DNA from 2 places in the Ensifer sp. 4252 genome. Region 2 is predicted to be linked to the other one. Evidence: predicted binding sites of a transcription regulator. Region 2 holds the regulator's gene; the other holds the start of a gene.
What was found. Region 2 encodes LexA, which represses DNA repair genes until DNA is damaged. Its sites were predicted from a motif close to TGTTCNNNNTGTGTTCNG; they were not measured.
Positions count from the first base shown of each region.

Region 1: the regulator LexA is predicted to act here: its motif matches at 2,062-2,079, upstream of ABIE33_RS02790 (sel1 repeat family protein).

Region 1 covers NZ_JBNDIU010000001.1:560,896-568,049, reverse strand. Annotated here, with positions in the region: gene ABIE33_RS02815 (AMP nucleosidase) at 1-240, opposite strand, end outside; gene ABIE33_RS02810 (YnfA family protein) at 325-645, opposite strand; gene ABIE33_RS02805 (hypothetical protein) at 739-915, opposite strand; gene ABIE33_RS02800 (hypothetical protein) at 929-1,102, opposite strand; gene ABIE33_RS02795 (DUF2147 domain-containing protein) at 1,393-1,734, opposite strand; gene ABIE33_RS02790 (sel1 repeat family protein) at 2,329-2,595, shown strand; gene ABIE33_RS02785 (pyridoxal phosphate-dependent aminotransferase) at 2,663-3,787, opposite strand; gene ABIE33_RS02780 (PilZ domain-containing protein) at 4,020-4,394, opposite strand; gene ABIE33_RS02775 (hypothetical protein) at 4,604-5,164, opposite strand; gene ABIE33_RS02770 (caspase family protein) at 5,283-7,154, shown strand, end outside.
Region 2 covers NZ_JBNDIU010000018.1:57,444-64,597, forward strand. Annotated here, with positions in the region: gene ABIE33_RS26240 (D-alanyl-D-alanine carboxypeptidase family protein) at 1-211, opposite strand, end outside; gene ABIE33_RS26245 (septal ring lytic transglycosylase RlpA family protein) at 272-1,303, opposite strand; tRNA gene ABIE33_RS26250 (tRNA-Ser) at 1,580-1,669, shown strand; gene ABIE33_RS26255 (hypothetical protein) at 1,895-2,059, shown strand; gene ABIE33_RS26260 (DUF4242 domain-containing protein) at 2,426-2,713, shown strand; gene ABIE33_RS26265 (hypothetical protein) at 2,894-3,037, shown strand; gene ABIE33_RS26270 (hypothetical protein) at 3,481-3,768, shown strand; gene ABIE33_RS26275 (hypothetical protein) at 3,825-4,064, opposite strand; gene lexA (transcriptional repressor LexA) at 4,245-4,964, shown strand; gene ABIE33_RS26285 (hypothetical protein) at 5,354-5,686, opposite strand; gene ABIE33_RS26290 (hypothetical protein) at 6,342-6,488, shown strand; gene ABIE33_RS26295 (GFA family protein) at 6,970-7,154, shown strand, end outside.

The sequences.
Region 1 (7,154 bases), on a different contig from region 2:
ATCGACATGGCCGAAGCTGCTGGTCTCGATGCTGACCTGAGGATAGCAGGCGCGGTAGCGCGTCAGCGGGACGCTGTTCCTGCCCAGCCCCTCGAAAGCCTCGGTGAGGAACCGGGTATTGCGATCGTAAAGCGCCTCCAGGCAATCGACTGCGGCCGCCGGATCATCGAAGAACTGCGGCTCGAACGGCTCGGGGGTGGAGACGGAAAGGACGGAGTGTGAAGAGATTCGCTTGTTCATGTCGCATTATAGGCTGAGGCCTCTGACAAGCAAACGACAAGATGCGGACATGCACAACCACATCGATCAGAACAACTTTAGCGGTTACCGTGGGCCTGCAAGGATGATGGCGCTGCCTATCAGTGCGACGGCCATTCCGGTCAGATCCCATCGGTCGGGCCGAACGCCTTCGGCGAGCCACAGCCAGATGAGTGACGCGGCGATATAAACCCCGCCATAGGCCGCATAGGCGCGGCCGGCGGCCTCGCTGTCGATCAAGGTCAGCAGCCAGGCAAACAGCGCCAGCGACGCGACGCCCGGGATCAGCCACCAGATCGGCTTGTCCAGTTTCAGCCAGGCCCAGAAGGCGAAGCATCCGGCGATCTCGGCAAGGGCGGCAAGGGAATAGATGGCGTAGGCTGGCATCGATGGCGGGTCCTTTCAGCCGTGAAAGGACAGGAAGGCGCTCGGCGATGCAAGAGAGACAGGCAAAATAAAAGGCGCCGTGGGCGCCTTGGGTCAACTCATGGATTGACGCTGGAGCGTCACGAAGAGAACGAGGCCGGCACCCTGCTTGCCGATGCCGAGGCCATTGGCCTTACTATAGGCGAGCGCCCCAACCGGCGCCATCAGCAGGCTGGCAAGTGCAAGAACACGCAGCGAGAGAAAGGCGGATGTGGAAAGGGCGGCGAGCATATCGGTGTCTCCGTTAGAGCTTAGCTTGGCAATATTGCGCCGTGTGCGCGGTGCAATCCGTCAGCGAGCCGAGGTAGGTGTTGGCGCGGCGACGTTCGGTATCTGCGCTGACTGCGGCGGCAAGGGTCATGGCAAAAACAACCATCAAAAGGCTGATAATGGTGAGGCGCCGAGCAAGAATGTCCATGGTTCTGTCCGTTGGTCTGGAGGCGGTTCAAATCGATTGAGTGTGTTTTCGCACAACCAAACTGAACTCTTGCTGATATGGCCGTTCATCTGGCGTTCATCTTACGATTGAAGTTGCCGCCGTTCTCGCGGGCAGGCGCGCGCCCAAGCCAGCGATCCGGCAGATGGGCGGCCTTTGGCGGGCGGTCGGATGCGCTTGCCATTTCAAAAACAAAACCCGCCCAAAATATCGGCGGGTTTGTCAACGCTCTAGGACACCCCGAGGGCCACCCTTTTTGTGCGTGATCGATCCTAGAGGCGCGACCAGGTCTGCGATTTGCAGAGAATCTTGAGCACGCAGCCCTTCATCTTCAGCGAGTTGCCGCTGACGGCACCCGAGCCGCTATAGGTCTTGTCGGTTTCGGGGTCGGTGATCTCCCCGGAATAGCTGCCATCCGTGCCGGACAGGTTGCCGATCCGCTTGCCGGCGTGCTTGCCGGTCTTCAGCGTGACGCAGAAGGCGCCGCCGCAAGGGGCAATCTCGGCCGTCGCGCCGGTTGCGGTCTTCCAGTTGCCGACGATCGGTTCGGCGGCAACGGCCGTTCCGGCGACGCCAAGAGCGAGAGCCGCGGTCATGAACAGGGTACGAATCATTCATTCCTCCAGATAGAAGTTGCCGGCGCGGTCCGCTTCGCCGGCATCTCTGCAGATATCCTCGTTTGAAAGGCAGTCTCCTCACCGCCGCGCGCACGATAGCTTACGCGCACGTAAAGGTAAACTGGCTTGAATGCGGCCGTTTATGCTTTTTCTTTGCCGGTTTCGGGTGGAGAAAAATCGAGGAAACACGGCATTGGCAGGTCGGGCACTTTTTTCGTGGTTACCGTTTGGTTGAAATCGGCGGTTGAATATTTCGTAAATTTTTATGCGAATGCGCCGGATTTCCGGCCTTTCGATGTTTAACAAAAACTCAAGTTTACCAACTGTTTGAACTTTGTTTGTCTCAAATTAATCATGCATTTTAAGCGCGTATTGAAGGCCGTGCTGCATAGTAAGACCCATAAGACGAGCGGAGAAATTCACCCCGCCAGATGACCGAAGATGACGCCGCAAAAGACGGCGCGGTTCGGAAAGGCCCACAAAGAGGCACGGTCGAACAGGGACCAAAAACGAATGCTGATCTGGAGCATGGCCCACCTCAAAAGGGCGGGCCGCTTCGGAAAACCAACCAGGCAAAACAGGGACAAGACAATGGCACGCTTTGATATGCAGGTTGCTTCGAATACCGCGATGGGTGGTGAAAACCAGGCGGACGTTTTCTGCGAGATGGGTCTGGCCTATGCGACCGGCCGCGGTCGTCCGGTCGATCTGGTAGCCGCCCACAAATGGCTGAACATCGCCGCGATCAAGGGCTGCGACCGCGCCGTCGATCTGCGCGCTGACCTCTCAATGACCATGAGCAAGGCCGACCTCGCAGCAGCGCTTCGTGCCGCCCGCGAATGGATGACCGTTCACTGAGCGACAAGGCGGGAGGAAGCTCCCCACCAGCGGCGCCCGCCAGCGAGCAGGCGCCGGACATGAAGGCCTATTGGCCGCCTACCAGTTTCGCCAGAACCTGCGGCAGGGCAGCTTCAAGCAGATCCATCTCCGCTTCCGGCCCGGTGCTGACGCGAATGCAGCGGTTCAGCGGGGCAACGCCGGGCATGCGGATGAAGATGCCATGGTCGCTCATCAGCGTATCGACGATCGCACGCGCATAGATCGCGTCCTTTCCACAATCTATCGCAACGAAATTGGTCGCGGAATCGAGCGGCGACAAGCCGTTGTTTCCGGCAATCTGCGCGATGCGTTCGCGCGAATGCGCGATCTTTGCCGTTACCGAACTCAAATAATCCTGATCCGCGAGCGCAGCGATTGCCGCCGCCACGCCGATCCTGTTCATACCGAAATGATTGCGGATCTTGTCGAACGCCTGCGCAGTCCCGGGCGTGGTGATGACGTAACCGACGCGTGACCCGGCAAGACCATAGGCTTTGGAGAAAGTCCGGGTTCTGACGACGTTGGGCATGTCGATCAACCCGTCGATCGCGGGCAAGGCCCCTGCCGGAGCGGTTTCGCAATAGGCTTCGTCGAGAATGAAGAGTGTGGTTTCGGGCAGCGCCCTGGCGAACTCGACGATGCGCTCTGCATCCCACCAGCTCCCCATCGGGTTGTCGGGATTGGCGAAATAGACGAGCGGGGCGTTTTCCTTTTTGACGGCGGCAAGCAAGCCACCGAGATCCTCGCGATCGCCGACATAGGGCACCGTCACCAGCCGGCCGCCGTGGCCGACCACGTGATAGTTGAAGGTCGGGTAGGCGCCGAGCGATGTAACGACCGGCATGCCGGGTTCGATGACAAGCCGCACGATCTGTCCGAGCAGCCCGTCGATACCTTCGCCGATCGCAATGTTGGCGGCAGAAACACCAAGCCGGACAGCTAGCGCCTGCTTCAGGTCATGGTTTTCCGGGTCTGCATATTTCCACGTTCCCGTTGCCGCCTCCCGCATCGCCTGCACGACGCTTTCTGCCGGCCCAAAGCCACTTTCGTTGGCGCCAATCCGGGCAGCGCTGGCGCGTCCGCGCTGGCGCTCAATGGCCTCGGGCCCGACGAAGGGAATGGTGGAGGGCAGGGATTGGATCAGCGGCGTGAAGCGAGTGAATGCGGACATGCTATATATAAGGCCCCGTTCGAACAAAGTTCGCGGAACTTACTGCATAATTCCTTAAATCGGAATCGATTTAAGGAATTATGCAGTAACTCAAAGTGTTACAGCGACCTTTGTGCGTCTACAGACGCGCGGCGCTGTAAGGCATGCATTGGCAATGCGGAATCGCCTTGATGAGAAAAAGCCAACGCGAATTGTTGCGTTCTGGCGACCCGCCGCGCCATCAGCAAAGGCCTTAACGGCGCTTGGGCGCTTTTGCGTTCTGGCCGGTAAAGAACTCCTGCCGGATGATCTCGCGCAGCAAGGTCTGTTCGATCGGCTTGATGAACTGCACCCCGATGCGATCGCCGTTGCGATAGACCTCGGCGCAACCGATGCGGAGCGATGTGCCAATGATATGGAGATAATAGTGCTGCGGCAGGCCGATGGTGGTCTGCACGGCAAAACTGGCACCGCCGCGGGAGATGTCGATCATCCGACAGGTTCGGACGGACACGCTGCCAAGTCCCGGCTGCACCGTCGTCAGGGTGGCGGCGTGACCGATGGAAAAACGTTCGTAGCGACGCTCGTAGAACGGCGAGGGCACGCAGGAATACATCGTCTGCTGCATCTGTCATTCTCCACCAACGCCGGATCGCGAAACGCGATCGGTGCCAAGCTCGGCCTTCGACCGTGGGCAACTCATTCGCCCACGCTTAATCCTCGCGTGAATGCCGAGGTAAGTCGAGTGCAGTTTCGGTGCAGAAGTTTGCAATCCCCTGAAGGAGATCGATAAAAATCTAACATCGGTCATTTTCCGTGCGCCGGAGCCGGTCACAATCAAAAGCCACCGCTTGAAAATTGCATGCGGATCAGCCGGCTGACGAAATCGGGAGCGAGCAGCATGTTGAAACGCACGCCAAGTTCCGCGCCGCTGCGATGGACCTGAGAGCAGCCGATCTCTTCCTTGAAACCGTCGATCTCGAGGAAGAAGTGTTTCGGCACCATCAGTGCGGCATTGAAATCGAGCATGGCGCCGGCGACCGAAATGTGACGCAACAGGCATTGATATTTGGTCTTTGCCTTGAGGTGCTGGCCGATGATCAGAATCCGGCAGGGACGCTCAATGAAGTAATGTTGATACGTCGTTGCCAGCTGGCCTGGCTTCGCTTCCGCGACGTGCATTTTCATCGACATGGCAAACCCCGAGAACGCATGGCCTTTCATTGGCGCAGGAGACGCATCAGACCCGGCCGGAATCACCCGGTGCAAGCGATGCGGTGTCTGAGTTAGGATCGGCGACTTGCTTCGACCTTGCGGGTGCGCTGAAGACGAGCCGTCTCGAAAAAATATGGCGATCCGAGACATTGAAAGCCCTTGGCTCATACGTAATAGTTTCATCTGGGCATGATCATGGGGCGGTGGCATCGTCCCGAAATGGCATCAATGGGGTTGCGCGCCTCCTCATCTCCTCTTCGCAAGGAGCGAATGGATAAAGGGTGGCGCCGGAGGGAAGAGCATGGTTGCGGGGCATTTGTCGCGTTGGCGGTCGTTCGTCATTCTTTTCGTGACGGTATTCGTCTTTGCGCCTGAAGATGTGCTGGCCGCAAAGCGCGTCGCCCTGTTGATCGGCAACGAGAGGTACGAGGCGACCTCGCAACTCAACAATCCCGCCAATGACGTCGAGCTGATGAAGACTTCGTTCGAGGAGGCCGGCTTCGATTCCGTCACCACCGTCCACGACCTCGGGCGCCAGGATATGGTCAAGGCGCTGCGCGATTTTGAAGATCTGGCAACGGGCGCCGATGTCGCCATCGTCTATTATTCCGGCCACGGCATGGAAATGAACGGCCAGAACTTCCTTCTGCCGACCGATGTGCAATTGAAGACGGATAAGGATATCGAGGACGAGGCGATCGGCCTTGACCGGGTTCAGCGTGCGCTTGAGGGCGCAACCAAGCTGAAGCTGGTGATTCTCGACGCCTGCCGGAACAATCCGTTCGAACAGAGCATGACACGCTCGATTTCGACACGCGCCGTTTCGCGCGGCCTCGCGCGGGTAGAGCCGGAATCGGCCGACCTGCTGGTCGCCTTTGCGTCCAAGGCCGGAACGGTGGCGCTTGATGGCGACGGCAAGAACAGCCCCTTTGCCACGGCACTTGCCAAATATCTTACCGAGCCGGGCGTCGACGTGCGCATCGCCCTGGGCAAGGTGCGGGACGAAGTGGTTTCGGTGACAAACCGCGGCCAGGAGCCTTTTGTCTACGGATCGCTCGGCGGCGCCCAGATCTTCCTGAACATAAAGGAAGTGAACATCAACATCACCAACAACGGCGAGCAGCTCTCGCCGAACAACCAGTCAGCTGCCGCCGCCGATTGGCAGAACATTCGCGATCTCGCCGACAAGGATCTGATCGCCGCCTTTCTCGCCAAGCATGGATCCGATCCCGTCTACAAGATGTTGGCGGAGAAGAAGCTGAAGCTCTTGGCAGAGGCCGAGCAGACCTCGAGCGTCACGCCCGACGAGATCGCCTGGGACGCACTGAAGCAATCGACCGACGCTGCCGCGCTCACTCGGTTCCTCGAGCGTTATCCCGACAGCAAGCATAAGGTGGAGGCCGAGCAGCAGATTGCCGCCCTCGAACCGCAAAAGGGCCTCAACATCTCGCAGACCGGCAAGGACACGCAGGCCTCGCGCGACTGTTACCTGTTGGCCGGCGAGCCGCAGTCCATGCCCGGTTTCGTCGGCGTCAACTTCCTGAAGCTTGATTCCGCTCGTGCGCTGACGGCCTGTGCCCAGGCGGTCAACGAGAACCCCGACGACATGATGCTGGTCAATATGTTGGGCCGGGCACAGGATGCCGGACGCGACTATGTCGAGGCGCGCCACAATTATCAAAAGGCCGCTGACGGCGGTAACATGTATGCGTTGACGAATCTGGCCTGGTTCTCCGTCTACGGCACCGATGGCGCCGTAGATGTCGATCAGGGCAAGCGGATGTTCGAGCAGGCGGCCAAGGCTGGCAATGCCTACGGCCAGGCATCGCTCGGCTGGCTCTATCGCGAAGGCTATGGCGGTGTCGCCCAGGATTATCATGAAGCGGCCAGGTGGTACCAACTGGCCGCCGACCAGGGTTACGCCAACGCCATGGCGACGGTGGCCTGGTTCTACAGAGAGGGGATTGGCCTGCCCAAGGACCTGACGCAGTCACTGTCCTGGTACAAGAAGGCCGCCGAGGGCGGCGACGTCAACGCCATGTCGTCGCTTGGCTGGGCCTACCAGAACGGGCTCGGCACCGAACAGAACTATGTCGAAGCCAAGACCTGGTATGAAAAGGCGGCCAATGTCGGTGATTCCTATTCCATGGCATTGCTCGGCTGGTTCTATGAT
Region 2 (7,154 bases):
CCACGACTTCCATCGTCATCAGCTTGGCAAGCGAGGCGGGCGGGACGGGTTCGTTCTCGGCGCGGGAAAACAGGACGGTGCCAGTTTCGGCATCCACCAGCAGGATCTGCTTCGCCTTGGTGTCGAACGCCACCGGCGGCGTCTGCGCAGCGGCAGCCCCCGCAAACAACACCGAAAGGCCGAACGCGACCGAAAGCATCTTCAAGCGCATGGGAAACTCCGGTTTCCCATTGGGCATAGCAGCGTCGTCAGAATGGTACAACGTCCCGGGCTACCTGATCGAACCGGTTCTGCCTTGGCGTTTCGCATGGGCAACGATGGATTCAGGCGTAAGCGGATTGGTCTCGACCATGATCGCTTCAAATGGCGATTCTGCATCGCTTACCCGTACTTCCACATAGGCGGCCGCATAGGCCATGTTGCCGTCAGGCATCGGAATATACTCCGGCCGCTCGCGCGGTATCGGCCCGATGTCCGGCAGCATGACGAACTCGTTCAGCGACTGCGGCGCCGCAAACTGCGGAACGGGTGCCGCAAGCGCCGTCACCGAACCGCTGGTATCAAGCGACGATTTCGACGGAATGGTCAGCGTTCCCAACTGGTTGCGCATCGGCTCATTCGAGGCGACCATCACGCCGGTCGCGATCTGGCCTTCCGGCATGACGCCCGGGCTGCGATCGCCCTTCGTCACATAGGAGGCCATGAGATAGGGCATGTCGTTGCCTTCGAGGGGTGCGCGGCCGACATATTGCACCCGAACCTTGGCACTGCCCTTCTGCTTGATATCGAGCAGATCGGCTGTTTTCGACGACACGTCGATGATGCGGCCATATTCATAGGGACCGCGATCATTCACTCGCACGATGACGGACGTGCCGTTTTCGGTGTTGGTGACACGCGCATAGCTTGGCAGCGGAAAGGTCGGATGCGCGGCGGACAGATGAAGCTTGTCGTAGACTTCGCCATTGGCCGTCAGACGGCCATGAAAGGCCGAGCCGTACCAGGACGCGACACCGGTCTTGTTATAGCCGAAATCTTCCTTGGGTTGGTACCACTTGCCCTTGACCTGATAGGCCTTGCCGACCTGAAAGCGGCCGCCGCCTTTCGGGATATTCTTGCCGCTGGCGACACGGGGGCTCGCCTTCACGCCGTAAACCGACTCGGCAAAGTATTCTTTGCTTCTCGGCTTGCTCTTCTTGATACTGGACGTCGATCCGCAAGCCGCGAGCGTTGCGCAAAGCACGGGAACCGCCGCAAGGCGCAGTCCCTTGATCAGATATGCCGCATTTTTACTGGATGTCATCTGTCCCACAACATCATTCGAATAAGCCGTACTCGAAACCTTCCACTCTTGCCCCCAGCGGAAATCTCGGCGTCCCGAAACGGAACAGTCGATTAATCATGACAGCAACAAGGCAAAATTGCGAACCGACGAGCGGCCGATGGCTCGAAATCTCCAGTTATGGTTTACGAATGGTTACCCCGGCGAGATAAACAGCGGATGCGCGAAGAAAATCTTGCAGCCCAAGCATGTTAAATCTTGCAAAGCGGCAAGGCTTCGCGCAATAACGCCCTGCCCGGAGGAGTGGCCGAGCGGTTTAAGGCACCGGTCTTGAAAACCGGCGTGCGTGAAAGCGTACCGTGGGTTCGAATCCCACCTCCTCCGCCATTGCCTGTCTCATTTTTCACCACCCATTGTTGAGCTAGGTCGCCAAGTGAATGCTTTGGCGGCGAACGCATACAAGTTTTGCGAGCGCTCCCTTATATAGCCATAACATTGGCGCGCGCGCCTGCACGGCCGTAGCTCGGCCCGCTTGCCATGCCGGATGATTTAAGGGAAAGTCTGATTCCGGCCCATCGAGGCCTGGGCAATCTCCCAGAACTGGAGAAAACCATGCCTCTTAAATATCTGACGACAGCCGCTTTTCTCGCGCTTCTCACGCTTTCCGGATGCGCAAGCACCGGCGGCAGCAACACGACCTATGCGCAGTGGCAGGGCCCGTCGCCGGAACCCGATCCGTCTGCGGCAAGTCCCGGCGGCTTCCGTCTCAGCTACTGAGTTTCATGACAGCGGCGCGTAGTAAATATGACGCGCCATGGGCGCCGTTGCGCTTTTGACCTGCTGCATGATTTTCCCCTGTAGCACCCGGCTTCGAACGGGCATCTACGCACGCGATTGATCTGCAAATCATAATGCGTGCGGATGTGAATTGCGGCCCGCGCAGGGCCTTGCAGACATTTGCTTTCGCCGGCTTCAAGGCTGCGAAAGCACGCCTTCTGATCTGCTAGCCGAAACGAGGCAAGGTCTCCGGCTGCCTGACGCGATGTTGCATGCAAATCGCCTTGCATGCAATCGCAAGCATTGACTCCCTTTTCATTAGGGAGGCTTGATATAATGGTCATCCAACAGTCAAGGAACTGAGCGATGCCCACTTTCATCATCGAACGCGAGGTACCAGGAGCTGACAAGCTCAGTCATGACGACCTCTGCGCACTGTCGGCGAAATCCAATGCTGTCGTCGCCGATCTCGGCGTGCCATACACATGGATCACGAGCTATGTCGCCGGCGACAAGCTCTATTGCGTTCACGAAGCGCCGAGCGCCGACGTCGTTCGCGAACACGCCGAACGAGGCGGGTTTCCGGCCAACAGGATCACGGAAGTCGCCGCCGTGATTGGGCCTTCGACAGCATCTCAAGGGCGCGGCAAATAGCCGTATCGGTGTTATAATCACCACGGGCAGAAAATCGGCTTCATGCGGGCCCAAACCGCCCGCCCAGGCCAATGCTCCCCACGCACCGTCATTGACTTCCGGCGGTATCAATGCAGGCTAATCCGCCGGTCATTCGGCGCCCATGAGGGTTCCCCGGCACACCTTTTCAAGGAGACGATCATGGCAAAAGGTCAAGTGCGAAGTAACCGCGAGGTTAGAAAACCCAAAAAGGACAAGACCGTCAAAGCCGCCGTAACGACAGAAGGCTCACAGGTAAAGCTTGCAGGCAGCAGCTTCTCCCTCGGCAAGAAAGACAAGAAGTAGGACAGCCGCCTTTAACCTCTCGAACCAAATAGTCGGGAGAGTTTTGTCCTCGGCCAGTCGGACGAGGTGCGCACGTCTCCGCACACCCTGGCGACTGGCCCCCTGACCAAGAATAGATGCCAGCACGCTTGAACGTCGCCTGCCTCCGGATTTGCAAAGATCGTTGCGGGCGGCGGCGCTCGCCAAGCGTTTCCATTTCTGCTGCCAAGCCTGATCGGCCGTCGACACGCTGCATGTAGTAGACGTCGGAAGATCGAGAACGCCCTGTTCATGCAAATCTTTGTGCCTTCCCTGCCACAGCTTGAGCAGCAGTCTTCGCCTCTCGCAAAGAACTGTTGAACACGCCACAGTGCCCGGCATGCTTGCTGGACTTCGGAACGAAAGCACGGTTCACATCGTTAACCAAACTATCGCCGCCACCTCTGATCTAGTGGACGTTCACCGTGCTTGCAGCCTTGCTTATCGCCTCGATTATCGCATCGCCGAACATCGCCCTCAGCGCTGCCACGGTCGACGACCTGCAAGCCGATTTCGAAATGGCTGTACCCTGTCAACAGATCGACGGACGGAACGTTTGGAAAGGGGCGATCGCCTACTATATCCAGTCCTTCGTCTACCAAGGCGACACGCCGGTCGCGACCGACGCGGCCGACGCGGTACTGCCCGAGGACAACTCGGCGGAAACCGTCAAGGAGTTCGAGGACGCCTGCTCCGCCACACGGCCGGCCTGATTCACGCGTCCTTCACCTGATCGCCGATCGACTTCTGCCGATCCCGTGACGGCAGGCTATTTCCACTGGGTTCCATCGCCAGCGGCGCAACCATGCGGCGGCAGCCCGTTGCCAAACGTAAGCTTCAGCCGGTCACAACCCCATTGATTGAGCGGCCCGGGCATCGCCGCATTCAACGCGATTCCGACCTCATCGAACGGGCTTTGTTTATTGTCCACATATTGATACCAGCGGAATCCAAGCACCGCGGTCGCGGCGACAACGATCGTCAGAAAAATTCGAATCAGCTTCGTCATTAGACCCTCATTCCATAAACGGAAGGAGGCATAACAGCCTCGTGCGGCACGTACAGCGACGAGATCGCCGCTATGCACTCGATTGAACCAACATTCACGGAATTTTAGGCACTTGCGGAACACATATGGAACAGATAGTGTCTGTTCTTGATTTGTTTCACGCCTCTGGAGCGACTTGCCATGCTGACCCGCAAGCAACAGGAATTGCTTCTTTTCATCCATGAACGAATGAAGGAGTCCGGTGTACCGCCGTCCTTCGATGAGATGAAGGACGCACTCGACCTGGCATCGAAGTCGGGTATTCACCGGCTGATTACAGCACTCGAGGAACGCGGCTTCATTCGCCGTCTTCCCAACCGCGCCCGGGCGCTCGAAGTCATCAAGCTGCCGGAAGCCTATGCGGCAAGCGCCCAGCCCCGTCGCGGGTTTTCCCCAAGTGTCATCGAGGGAAGCCTTGGCAAACCTCCCGCCCCTGCCCCCGCCGCTGCGAAAACGACGCCGGTTGCCGACAACAGCTCCGTGTCGGTCCCGGTTATGGGGCGCATTGCCGCCGGTGTGCCGATCTCGGCGATACAGAACAACACCCACGACATTACCGTGCCGCTCGATATGATCGGCAGCGGCGAGCACTACGCCCTTGAAGTGAAGGGTGATTCGATGATCGAAGCCGGCATCTTCGATGGCGACACGGTGATCATCCGCAATGCCACCACAGCCAATCCCGGCGATATCATCGTGGCCCTTGTCGATGACGAGGAAGCGACCTTGAAGCGCTTCCGGCGCAAGGGCGCGTCGATTGCCCTCGAGGCGGCCAATCCGGCCTATGAGACGCGTATCTTCGGCCCCGATCGCGTCAAGATACAGGGCAAGCTCGTCGGCTTGATCCGCCGCTACCACTAGAGCGCTTTATCTTTAAACGGAAGCGATTCTGTTGGCTCAAAACGGCCGTTCCACACGAAGGATGGCGCAGAGCGATGCGGATCCATCGGGCAAGCCATCCGACACAGTGGGCGGCCGTTTTCAGTCAACCCGAAGGGCCGGATGAATTTCGGCCATTACCGGCGGCGGCCGTCTTGACCGCAGCCTCTGCTGCGCTCTTCGCCAGCCGCCTTGGTCCTGGCCGAAATTCCTTCCGGCAGAATGCTTCTGTTTAAAGATGAAGCGCTCTAGGCCCGTCTCACTCTAGCCGCCATCGTGCCGGTCAGCCGTCTTCTTGCTTCAACGTCTCGCCACCACAAGGTAGCGAGACGGAGATCGTCAGATCGAGCGTTTTCCAGGCTCGACAGATTTTACTCGTGTATCGAGTACTCGCCCAACTCGCAGAGATCCTGCGTGTCTTCAGTCGTGTCGAGACCGGAACCTTCTTCGAATTCAAAGCGCATGTCGTATTTGCAGACATCGCGTCCGTCGGCGATGGTAATTTCCATGCTTTCGCCCGGATTGAGCACCTGCCGCCCGAAGACGTCGTCCTCCCACTGATCAACACCGACCGGCGACGTGTAGAAGTTCGTCAAAACGACGTTCGTCTTGTTCTTCAGCTGAAAGACGAGATCCTCAGCGCTGGCGGTGGCCGTCGTTGCGGCAAGAATGGCAAGAGCAGTCAGGGCGATCTTACATTTCATTTTATGTCTTTTCCTCCATTGTCGGCTTTGTTTGATACTACCTATACGGGTCGCGCTGTCGGGATATTCATTCCCAGTACCGTCTAGAGACAATATTTTCAGCACTGACAATAGCGACCGGATCACCATTTCGGGGCGCGTCCTCGCAAGGCCATGTCGTTGGCGACTGCGAACGTTCAGAAACTGGCCGGCAAGGGTAGCCCGGCCGAATTGCGCTTTGAAAACAGTGGTTGGCGGCAATGTGGATAGCCTCGTTGCGCGTGTTGGACGCGCCGCATTGACCCGCCGCTTCTTGCCGCCACCTGCGTGCCGCAGCGTGTCCCGGCACGCCCACCGTTTCACTTGCAACAATCGGACCGCTATCGATGGAGAACCACTTTCGCCAGTCGGCCCTGCGCAGGCGCTGGCGGACTTGTTGCCTTCACCGCACGAGGGGCTAAAGCACGCCCTCGCCCGCCCCATTTACAGGCAACGCGCTCACATCGTCATTGACGCTCGCAACGAGCACACGGCCGCTGTACGCCACCGATGGCCCGTATTTCAACCGCCTTCGGATCAGCGCTCGCCTCCAACCCCGTCAACCTGCGGTCGCACCGTTGTCTTTCTTGGGTACGGACCTAGTTACCCATTTCATACCCATGAGAGGAACTGCTGAATGAACCGTAATGGGCTTTATCTGATCATTGCCGTGCTCGCCGTGGCCGTCATTGGTCTCGGCGCCTATGCCTACCGCGAGGAAACAAAACCGGCCGGTGTCGAGATCAAGATTGGCCAGGACGGCGTTTCCGTTCAGGAGAATTGAGCGCGATCTGGAATACTCTCAACAGGCGGTTTATCAGCCGCGAATTTGCGGCTGGGGGCGAATGCTGCTGGACGTTCGACGTCCCTATGTTCGCTCCTCGCGCGGATGGATGCGAACGGCCGTAGACTTTTTCTCCGCACGATCCGCTGGCGTAACGCTCGCGCGACAGCGTGCTGGCGCATGCATTAGTCACTTGGTTTGGGTATGTGCCCGATGTTCGACGGGACGCTTCGTACCCTGCCCCTGAGCCCAATCGGCCTGATGGCCCTACCACGGGCTATGTTTTGCGCCGTTTCACGCAGCATCAAGCTTGTCACGGACGGCACTCCTGGCGGAAAAGAGCGAAAGTCTGATACAGCCAACGGCCTCAACGAGAAGGCGGCCCTCTGGAATGAGCCAGCCCAAGAATGCGCTTGAGCACAAACAGCCCACCCCATACTAAAGCCCGTCAATTGCGCTTCAAAATCAGATGGATGATTCGATGAATCTCGACGTTCAGGACCTAGATGGAGCCTGCCACTGTGGAACGGTTCGCTTCAATGTGAAACTGAAGAACGGCCTCCGCACCGCCCGCCGCTGCACTTGCTCCTATTGCCAGTTGAAGGGCGCGGTTGCCGTCTCTGCCGCCAAGGACGGGGTCACGGTTCTCTCCGGAGGCGAGGCTCT